4 regions of the Paenibacillus sp. MCAF9 genome follow, and region 4 is predicted to be linked to each of the others. Evidence: riboswitches for the same ligand, from Rfam matches in the RefSeq annotation. Region 4 holds a riboswitch; each other region holds the start of a gene.
What was found. A riboswitch is a leader RNA that binds a small molecule or an ion and turns the genes downstream of it on or off. The one in region 4 is predicted to bind cyclic di-GMP.
Positions count from the first base shown of each region.

Region 1: linked by a shared signal. The riboswitch ahead of AB4Z45_RS09905 (anti-repressor SinI family protein) and the one ahead of AB4Z45_RS15340 (SpaA isopeptide-forming pilin-related protein) in region 4 are both predicted to bind cyclic di-GMP.
Region 2: linked by a shared signal. The riboswitch ahead of AB4Z45_RS26150 (pyridoxal phosphate-dependent decarboxylase family protein) and the one ahead of AB4Z45_RS15340 (SpaA isopeptide-forming pilin-related protein) in region 4 are both predicted to bind cyclic di-GMP.
Region 3: linked by a shared signal. The riboswitch ahead of AB4Z45_RS17650 (hypothetical protein) and the one ahead of AB4Z45_RS15340 (SpaA isopeptide-forming pilin-related protein) in region 4 are both predicted to bind cyclic di-GMP.

Region 1 is NZ_JBFREL010000004.1:425,383-427,582, forward strand. It holds gene galE (UDP-glucose 4-epimerase GalE) at 1-534, shown strand, start outside; cyclic di-GMP riboswitch class II at 733-814, shown strand; gene AB4Z45_RS09905 (anti-repressor SinI family protein) at 833-994, shown strand; gene AB4Z45_RS09910 (helix-turn-helix domain-containing protein) at 1,009-1,341, opposite strand; gene AB4Z45_RS09915 (asparagine synthase-related protein) at 1,672-2,200, shown strand, end outside.
Region 2 is NZ_JBFREL010000027.1:36,037-38,236, reverse strand. It holds gene AB4Z45_RS26155 (DUF423 domain-containing protein) at 26-388, shown strand; cyclic di-GMP riboswitch class I at 623-708, shown strand; gene AB4Z45_RS26150 (pyridoxal phosphate-dependent decarboxylase family protein) at 803-2,200, shown strand, end outside.
Region 3 is NZ_JBFREL010000010.1:57,265-59,464, reverse strand. It holds gene AB4Z45_RS17655 (lipopolysaccharide biosynthesis protein) at 1-532, shown strand, start outside; cyclic di-GMP riboswitch class I at 716-800, shown strand; gene AB4Z45_RS17650 (hypothetical protein) at 1,154-1,888, shown strand; gene AB4Z45_RS17645 (copper amine oxidase N-terminal domain-containing protein) at 1,913-2,200, shown strand, end outside.
Region 4 is NZ_JBFREL010000007.1:286,323-288,522, reverse strand. It holds gene AB4Z45_RS15350 (DEAD/DEAH box helicase) at 1-257, opposite strand, end outside; gene AB4Z45_RS15345 (glycosyltransferase family 2 protein) at 451-912, opposite strand; cyclic di-GMP riboswitch class II at 1,158-1,241, shown strand; gene AB4Z45_RS15340 (SpaA isopeptide-forming pilin-related protein) at 1,273-2,200, shown strand, end outside.

The DNA.
Region 1 (2,200 bases), on a different contig from region 4:
ACGATATTGAGGTATTTCAACCCTATTGGCGCCCATAAAAGTGGTCGAATTGGAGAAAATCCAAATGGCGTGCCAAACAACTTAATGCCTTACATATCGCAGGTAGCTGTTGGCAAGCTTAAACAGTTGCATGTGTTTGGAAATGATTATCCAACTGTGGATGGCACTGGAGTGAGAGACTACATTCATGTAGTAGATCTAGCAAAGGGGCATGTAAAGGCACTGGAAAAGATGAGTAGAAAATCAAATGTGAATATATATAATCTTGGCACTGGGAATGGCTACAGTGTGTTAGAGATGATTGCAGCCTTCGAGAAGGTAACTGGTCAAAGCATTCCATACGAGGTCGTTAGTCGCAGACCTGGCGATATTGCTGTTTGTTATGCAGATACGCTGAAGGCAAATGTAGAATTGAATTGGTTTGCAACAAAAGGAATAGAAGAAATGTGCAGCGATACGTGGAGATGGCAATTTTCAAATCCGAATGGTTATGAAGAAGATGCACTGTTGAAATCTGAACTTGCAGCAAAATAATATACCGGATAGCTCTTTTAATAAAGCAACATTTTAGAGCTCCTAATTTGATCTGGCGGGCTCTATTTCCTTCCCCTGCTCCCTTTAACAATCATTAAATAAATTCGACAAAAAATGTAATTATCTTTCATTTTTGTGAGACAGGAAGCGACAGCATACGCAATTAAAGTGATTTATAATACATCTATAAACGAATGACAAGCATAGGGAGACGTTGAAATGCGTTTAGTATCTGGGCACCTTAAACGCATGGAGTCAGTGGTGCAACCGTCCCAAATTGAATGGGGGACATGGGAAAATGGTACTTACAAAATCAGAGGATAATCAGGATTTAGATATGGAATGGGTAGCATTAATCATGAATGCACGTTCTTTGGGGTTTAGCAAGGAAGATGTTAGAAAGGTATTACTATGTCTTGAAGAAAGCAAGAAAGATGATATACAAGAAACAGCCGTATAAAAGAAAATAAAGCGCTACTCTCGCTTTATTTTCCATTTATTGAATTCTAAAAATTCTTTAAACTGATCTTTGCTTACGCCAGAAGCCATTGCTTCTCGAACTAGATCGGCCCACTCGGTGTCTAGATTGTTTGTTTTACGATCATTGTTTTCATCGCTATTTAAAAATTCTTCAACCGTTACGTTTAATACTGCGCCTACCTTTTCGAGAAATTGAATCGAAGGATTTTGCTGAAGCCCTCGTTCAATAGAGCTTAAGTAAGATTTTGCGACGCCTGCCCGTTGCGACAACTCCGTTAGGGATAGGCCTTTTCTCTTGCGCAGCATCTGAATACGTTCTCCGATCATAGCAAACTCCCCCGTTATCTCTTCGTTGTAGACTAACACTATTATAACGAATAATTCTTAATTGCGAAAGCTTGTAAGTTTTAACGAATAAAAAATAAAATGACGTCTAAATTAGAAAAAAATAAGGTTAAACCCATTTCGAAATGTTGTTCTTATAAAAGAACGATGTTTCGTTTTATTTTGTGATATTTTGGTGAAAAAACGATTGACAACGTCTGTTTTCAAGTGTATTATTCAAATATGTTCTTTATTAAGAACTAAAAGACATTCAATGATGCTCGCATCTCGTTCGATTGAAGAACACGCTGGCTATCTAAATCGGAGGCACGAATGAGCGCAATAGCAGTCGTTTATGAAGTTGATCAGACAGCCCATGTGTTAGATCAGGGGAATAGACTGATGCAGCAATTATCACGGTTTCCTTGCAATACAGCTCAAGCATGGAATAAGAACAATGTGTTTGTTGGATGCCATAATCAATGGATTACACCAGAGTCTGTCGGGGAATGCAATCCCTATTATGATTCGGAAAGACGCTTAGTCATAAGTGCCGATGCAATTATTGATAACCGCATTGAGCTGTTTGAAGCATTAAATGTAGAGCTTGACCGTAGAGTGCAAATCACTGATGCCGAACTGATTTTACTCTCCTATGCGAAATGGGGGGTTGAGTCACCCAAGCATCTGATCGGTGATTTTGCTTTTATGATATGGGATGAAAGAGAACAAAGAGTGTTTGCTGCCAGAGACTTCTCAGGTTGTCGAACATTGTATTATCACTGGAACGGAAGCCGTCTAGCGATGTGCACGACGATGAAGCCGTTGCTGGAGCTGCCGGATGTTCCTAAACGGTTGAATG
Region 2 (2,200 bases), on a different contig from region 4:
TCATAAAATGAGGAGAGATGTTGATATGCAAACATTTATTATGCTCGGATGTATTCTCATGGTGCTCGCGGTCGCAATTGGAGCTTTCGGCGCACATGCACTGAAAAGTAAGATCACACCGGACAAGCTGAAGGTTTATGAGGTCGGCGTACAGTATCACATCGCACATGCATTAGGTTTAATTCTGATTGGACTGCTCGCGGGTCAGTATCCGGGTGCTCAAATGATCATTACGGGCGGTTGGTTTTTGGTAGCGGGAATTATATTGTTCTCGGGAAGCCTATATGTACTTAGTGTTGCTAAAGCTCGGTTTTTTGGTCCAATTACACCGCTAGGCGGGCTTTCTTTTATGATTGGTTGGGTGCTTGTCGCTGTAGGTGTTCTTTAGGGAAATTGTTGAGCTTTTAATATTTAATATCTATCTTCTATGACCATTGTAAAGAATTTATTTATGTTTACATGAAATAGTGATGGAAAAGTATGAAGATTTTGAAAATATAGGTGCAACTCTATTAGTTTAAGACATAATTAACCAAAAATTATATTGATCTCCGAAAAATAAAATAGTAAAATGATTTCGATAGATGTAAATGTTTGCTAATAAGTTTGAAAATTTGTCCAAATTAAATATTGGCAAAACCATCGAAAGGTGGTGACGCAAAGCTATAGGGACTACTTCTTTCAAAGAAATGTCAGCCAGTTGCGAATTAATATGCAGAAGGTATACCTATGGTTATTTTTAGGTATGCCTTTTTGATTGTAAAAAATAGAGAGAAAAATGAATGGTGGAGAGTGGTACAGCATGAATAGGAAAGACCAGCCTAATATTAAAAGTTTATTTCCAAGTGAAGACGGCAACATAACGCAACGAAATTACATGTTAGATTTAATTGAACAGATTGTAAGTGGTGTTGATGAATTAAAAGATCCGGAATCGGTATTTCTTAAAGGAGAAAAAGAACGTGGTCCTCATTTCTATAAAGAACTAGCGGAGGTAAGCAGAATTCCCGCAATGGGAAATCCATTAGAAGAAGTCAATAAAGAACTCTTAAAATTGCTTCATGCTCATCCTTACCATACAAAATACTTTTTAACAAACATTTTACCTATGGCTAGTATTCCAGGTGTACTTGGCATGATTGCAGCGTTTATGGTTAATGGCAATAATTTATGGGATGTGTATGGTCCGGCGGCTGCGGAAGCTGAAGTGAAAGTCGTGGCGATGATGTCAGATCTCGTAGGCTATAATCCTTCTGAAAGCGGCGGATATACGACATGGGGCGGTCAAGGAGCTATATTCACTGGTTTAAGGCTGGCAATAAATAAAGCCTGTCCTACTGCAGCTCAAAACGGGGTTCCACAAAATTTATATGCCTTTTGTTCGGAAGCGGCCCATTACAGCCTTTATAAATCAGTTGAGGCTACAGGTCTAGGGAGCAAACATTTAATTAAAATCAGAACAAATGAAGATTCATCAATGGATGTAAATGATTTGAAAGAAAAGATGGAAAACGTCATTATGCACGGAGGCATCCCAATATACGTCGTTGCTACTACGGGTACGACTGATGCAATGGGTATTGATAACATAGATGACATTTATAAAATGACAGAGCTGCTCTCGCAGAAGCATAACATTCAAAGACCGCATATTCATGCCGACTCAGCTTTAGGTGGCTTTTTTGCATTTTATAATGATTACGATTTTGAAGGAAACCCTTTAAGCATTGAGAGTGATACGCTTGTTGCTCTAAAGTTGATTCAAGAGAGAATGCAGCATCTCATGAAAGCAGACTCGCTTTGTTTCGATTTTCAAAAACTGGGACAGACGCCTTATTCAACGAGCTTATTTTTAGTAAAAAATGCTGCTGATTTAAAGCTTCTTGATTTGGATCCAGATGAAACTCCTTATGTTGGACACCGTGGATATGGACAATATCACACCAGCTATACTCTTGAATGCTCAAGAATGGGAAGTTCCATCAGTATTTATAGCGCGCTATTAGCGTTTGGAATAGAAGGCTATCAAAAGCTGCTTGCCCAATTTGTTGAGGTGAATGTCACATTCAGAAAGACCTTGCAAAGAGAAATACCTGAAGCCGTTATTGTAAATCATCTAAACCCTGGTATTGTCACACTCTTTAGACTTTATGAGGATAAACAAAATGGTTATGAAAAAGAATATGCCGGCTCCATGAGC
Region 3 (2,200 bases), on a different contig from region 4:
ACTATTTGCATCGTTATATATGATTTTTAATAAGATTGTTATAGATATTCTTGTGTCAGTTGAATTTTCTTCTGTTTGGAAGTATACTCCAATATTAGTTTTAGCAGTTGTATTTTCTAGTTTTTCTGCATTCATTGGTACGAATTACGTTGCTATGAAAAAAACCAAGGGTGCGTTATATACTTCCTTAATTGGTGCGACAGTAAATATATTACTAAATTTTTTATTAATACCTCATTTCGGTTTATATGGCGCAGCTATATCCACAATGGTAAGTTTTGCTATTATGTGGGTAATAAGAGTTATTGATACGAGAAAGTTTGTGAGTATTGCGTACCCAAGATTAAAGATGACATTAGCTTTGACACTAATCGGAATACAATTAATCATAAGCTATTTGAGTATAAGTATTATAGTGAAATCTTTAATTAATTGTATAATATTTGTTGTAATTATTTTTATTAGTCTAGAATACACAAAAAAACCGATTGTAGTATTGTATAGCAAATACCTTAGACGAAAAAGTATTTAAATGGTTATTATATTCTTGTTTAAAAACATTAATCGAAAAACACTTAAACTGAAATCAGTTAGTAATTGAATCACTGAATTTTTTAATTTTGTTGATTGATTCTATTTGTTTGACTTACAACAAACCCTATACACCCCCCAACAAATTTGTTACCATACCATTAAACAAAACAACCGCATAACCACACGATAAAGGCAAAACCATTGAAAAGTGGTGACGCAAAGCTACAGGGGCTTATCTTTGAAAAGACTGCCAGCCAGCTACCGAATATCGTGCCTCCCGCGTGGTTTATGTGGAAACATGGAGGTTATTATTATGTTCATGCGCGCAAACGTTGTACGTGAATGGCATCAGCTCTGTATGGGATTCAATGAATTGCTGTGGGAAGATTGCTTAGATGAGAAAAAGCGCATGGAAATTTATTTGAGGATTGTTTATCACAAAAATAAACTAGCAGCTGTCTCATGAACTAGCACGTGGCGTCGTTAACAGATCTGAAAACGCTATATCCGCAAGCTGACGCCCCGTCACTATGAAGCGTCAGCTTTTTTATTTTAAAATTTAAAAAGGAGATTCATATGCAATCATTGCTTCTTTAGTGGCTCATATGAAACCAAAACAATGAAAAAAACGAACAAAACACTTTTGATTATCGCAGGCGCTCTTGTTGTTATCGGTATTGTCATTTATGGAAGCATGAGTCTCTATTCGAAGTTAAATCAGGTAGATGAACTGAATGGGCGTCTTGAAGAAGCTGCAGATAGCAATGCAGGACAAGAGTCACCGAAGATTACGGAGCAGCCCAATGAACAATCTACTAATCAGACAGATCAGACTTCAGAACCTGATGCTACTCCATCACAAGAGTCTGATCTAGTTCCAACGACGCAGCCAGATGAAGTCCTTAAACCTAGTCCGAGCGCAACTTTGCCGCCAGATGAAGCGTCTAATAATGTAGACAAGGGACAAAAGCCGGATAAGGGATCTTCAAACTCCGAAAATAAGTCCCAAAAGAAAAAAGAGATTGATGCATCGGTTACAGCAAAGCTGGAAAAACTGAAATCTTCGTGTCAAGCAACTAGCAATAGCTTGGTTAAGCAGATTGCTAAAGAGCTCAGCGGGGATGAAGAAGCCACGCTTGCTACTATTCAAAGTAAATACCTGAATAAGGTATTTTCTGCGGAAGCCGATTGTGATGCCAGGTTCAATCAATTAATAAGCAATGCCAAGAGCGAGTATAAAGCAGCCGATCTAGGTGAGCAAAGCTTTCCGGATTGGAGCGCGCAATACGAGAGTGCGAAGGCTGGTGCTAGAGCCAATGCGCTTGCAGTAATTGCAAACTCGCTAAACAAGTAAGCTTTACTATTCTGAGGAGGCTCTATGAAAAAGTCACGTATTCTATCTATTTTTCTGGTTGTAATGATGTTGTCATCTGTACTTGCAACCGCTGCATCCGCAGCAACCGAAACAATTAAGACAAAGACACAGCCCATTAAGCTGCAATTTGATGGACAAGCGCTTAAACTGCCCGATGGACAATATTCATTTATTCATCAAGGAAGTACATACGTACCGATTCGTTATATTTCTTACGCGCTGCTAAAAACAGTAAATTGGGATGGTGCGAAAGCGACGATCTCCGAGCCAACAGAGAAAGAGCTTGCTGCG
Region 4 (2,200 bases):
TTCAAGCTTTTACTCGCACTGTTTCTGCCGCCGCTGCCACGTTTAATAGCCGCATCCCAAAGCTCCACTGCAATGCACGCATCCCCGAGCGGCAGTTCTTCTTTTAGCAGCCATCCCTCCTCTGCGATCTCGTTGTTCAAGAATCCCGCTTCACCAAACGCTCCATGCATCCAGAAGTATTTATCCACCATTGCCTTGATAGTCAGTCGAGCCTGCCAGCAGCCTTTCACTTTAACAACATACAATTGAGCCTTCATCTCTATTCGCTCCCTTGACACTTTATAGAACTGACTTCATTATTCATCTGTTAAGTTAAATACGGCCTCTCCCTTCCCAGACAAAAGGAGAATGATGTTGGAAAGCACTGTAAACAAAAAAAGCACACCCAACAACGCATTTGCGTTATTGAGTGTGCTTCACTCCGACTATTTCATTACCGTAGATTATATACTAAAATGGCATTTTCGACAAATCTGTCGGATTTTGCAAATCAATTAGCACCGCATGATCAGAAAGCGACACAACTCCTTCTGCCTGGAGCAGCCATAGCAGCTGAGTTCCATCCACACCCTCTGTTTGAGAGCGCTTACTGCCTTCGCTTTCAGACAAAGGATTAGATCCATTAGAGTGAATCCTGACCTCATCGCCCTTTCTAGCTAATCGTTCAACAATAGCCAGTGTCTCCTCTGTAACCCCTTGATCTACGATCGTCAAACGAACGTTTTTTCCCATTCGCCGAGAGAAAGAAAACAGCGAACGTACATACCATTCCATATTGTTTTGCTGAACGTCAGCTACGAGCACATAATGCTTGCTGGATTGCTGGCGCCCTCGCCAAATTCGATACGCCAGATGCACCGACAATGCAGCCAAAGCATAACAGCCAATAACAAGAAGTAGAAGTTCAAACATGGCGGCCACCTCCTCTTTGTGACACTATATGCCATGAAGAGCCCACTGGTTCCGCAATCAAGGGACAAGGTGACAAAATGTGTGTTATGCCAAAAATATATCCTGCTTTATGATGATTATTAGTCATTTTCTGACAAAGAAACACCCTTGAGCAATTTCCAATACATGTTATCATTTTAATATGAAAGCATGCATATCTAACCGGTGCACGCATATAGAAAGGGAGAGTGGATTTTCACAATCAAAATAACTAGGGAAGCGATGAAGTATAATCTACAATTGGACACTTGGATTATATGGAGCTAGTAGTGTAACCGGCCCTCTTGGAACCCCACTACGTATCTAAGAGGAGAGTGAAAGATGCGTTATTTTAGGAAAAAAATCAGTTTAGCCCTGGCTCTGTTATTAATTTTTTCGTTGTCGCTTAGTTCCCTTGCCATGGCGGAAGGTGATAGCAATCAAGGTACAAATGCTGCGGCACTCGTAGATGAGAATAGCTGTCCACAGTATTCATCGGATCGCAAGGATGTCATTGCCACGCATTCCAATATCGTAGTCAATAATAACGGAACAGCTACCGCTACGTTCCAGACGACAAAAGATTGTGTTAGAGTCAGTTTCTCCGGCTATGAAGGCCCTGCTGACTGGGCACCTGGACCCGGCGATACAACCATTCCATACAACAAGCAAACATTTTTTGAGGGACAGTCTATTATATATCCAAAAGCAGGTACTTACTCCGTTACGATTAACATTCCCAGATGCTTGCCTTATCAATTAGATATCTATAGCGGAGATTTAATTAAGACATTAGGTCCCGGCGCTCATGGTGACAAAATTTTAGCATGGAATCTAAAGCTTTCGAACAGCTGTACGGGCAGTATCATCATCAACAAATTTTTAAATAATGTCGAAGGGGCTCCTCATGTTGGCATTACCTTCGAGCTTTGGAAAGACGGTAAATTAGTCAAAAGCGGCGTTACCAATAGTAACGGTATTCTGCAATTCAACGAATTGCCTATCGGCACCTACACATTAAAAGAATTAACCTTAGATGGCTTTACCACCGATTTAGTGGCTACCCAGCAGATCGTAGTAACCACAGATAACTCTGTGCGAAAAGCAGTTATCAATACGGCTAAGCTCAAACTTGAAACGGCCTGCTCCGCCGACCCGAATAAAACAAGAGCTTGGAAAGTAACCAATGAGAGTAACATTGAGGTTTCTTATTCATGGGAAGTTCCGAATTCTGCTCAAACAGGAAATGGCGTAATTCCTGGAAAAGGTT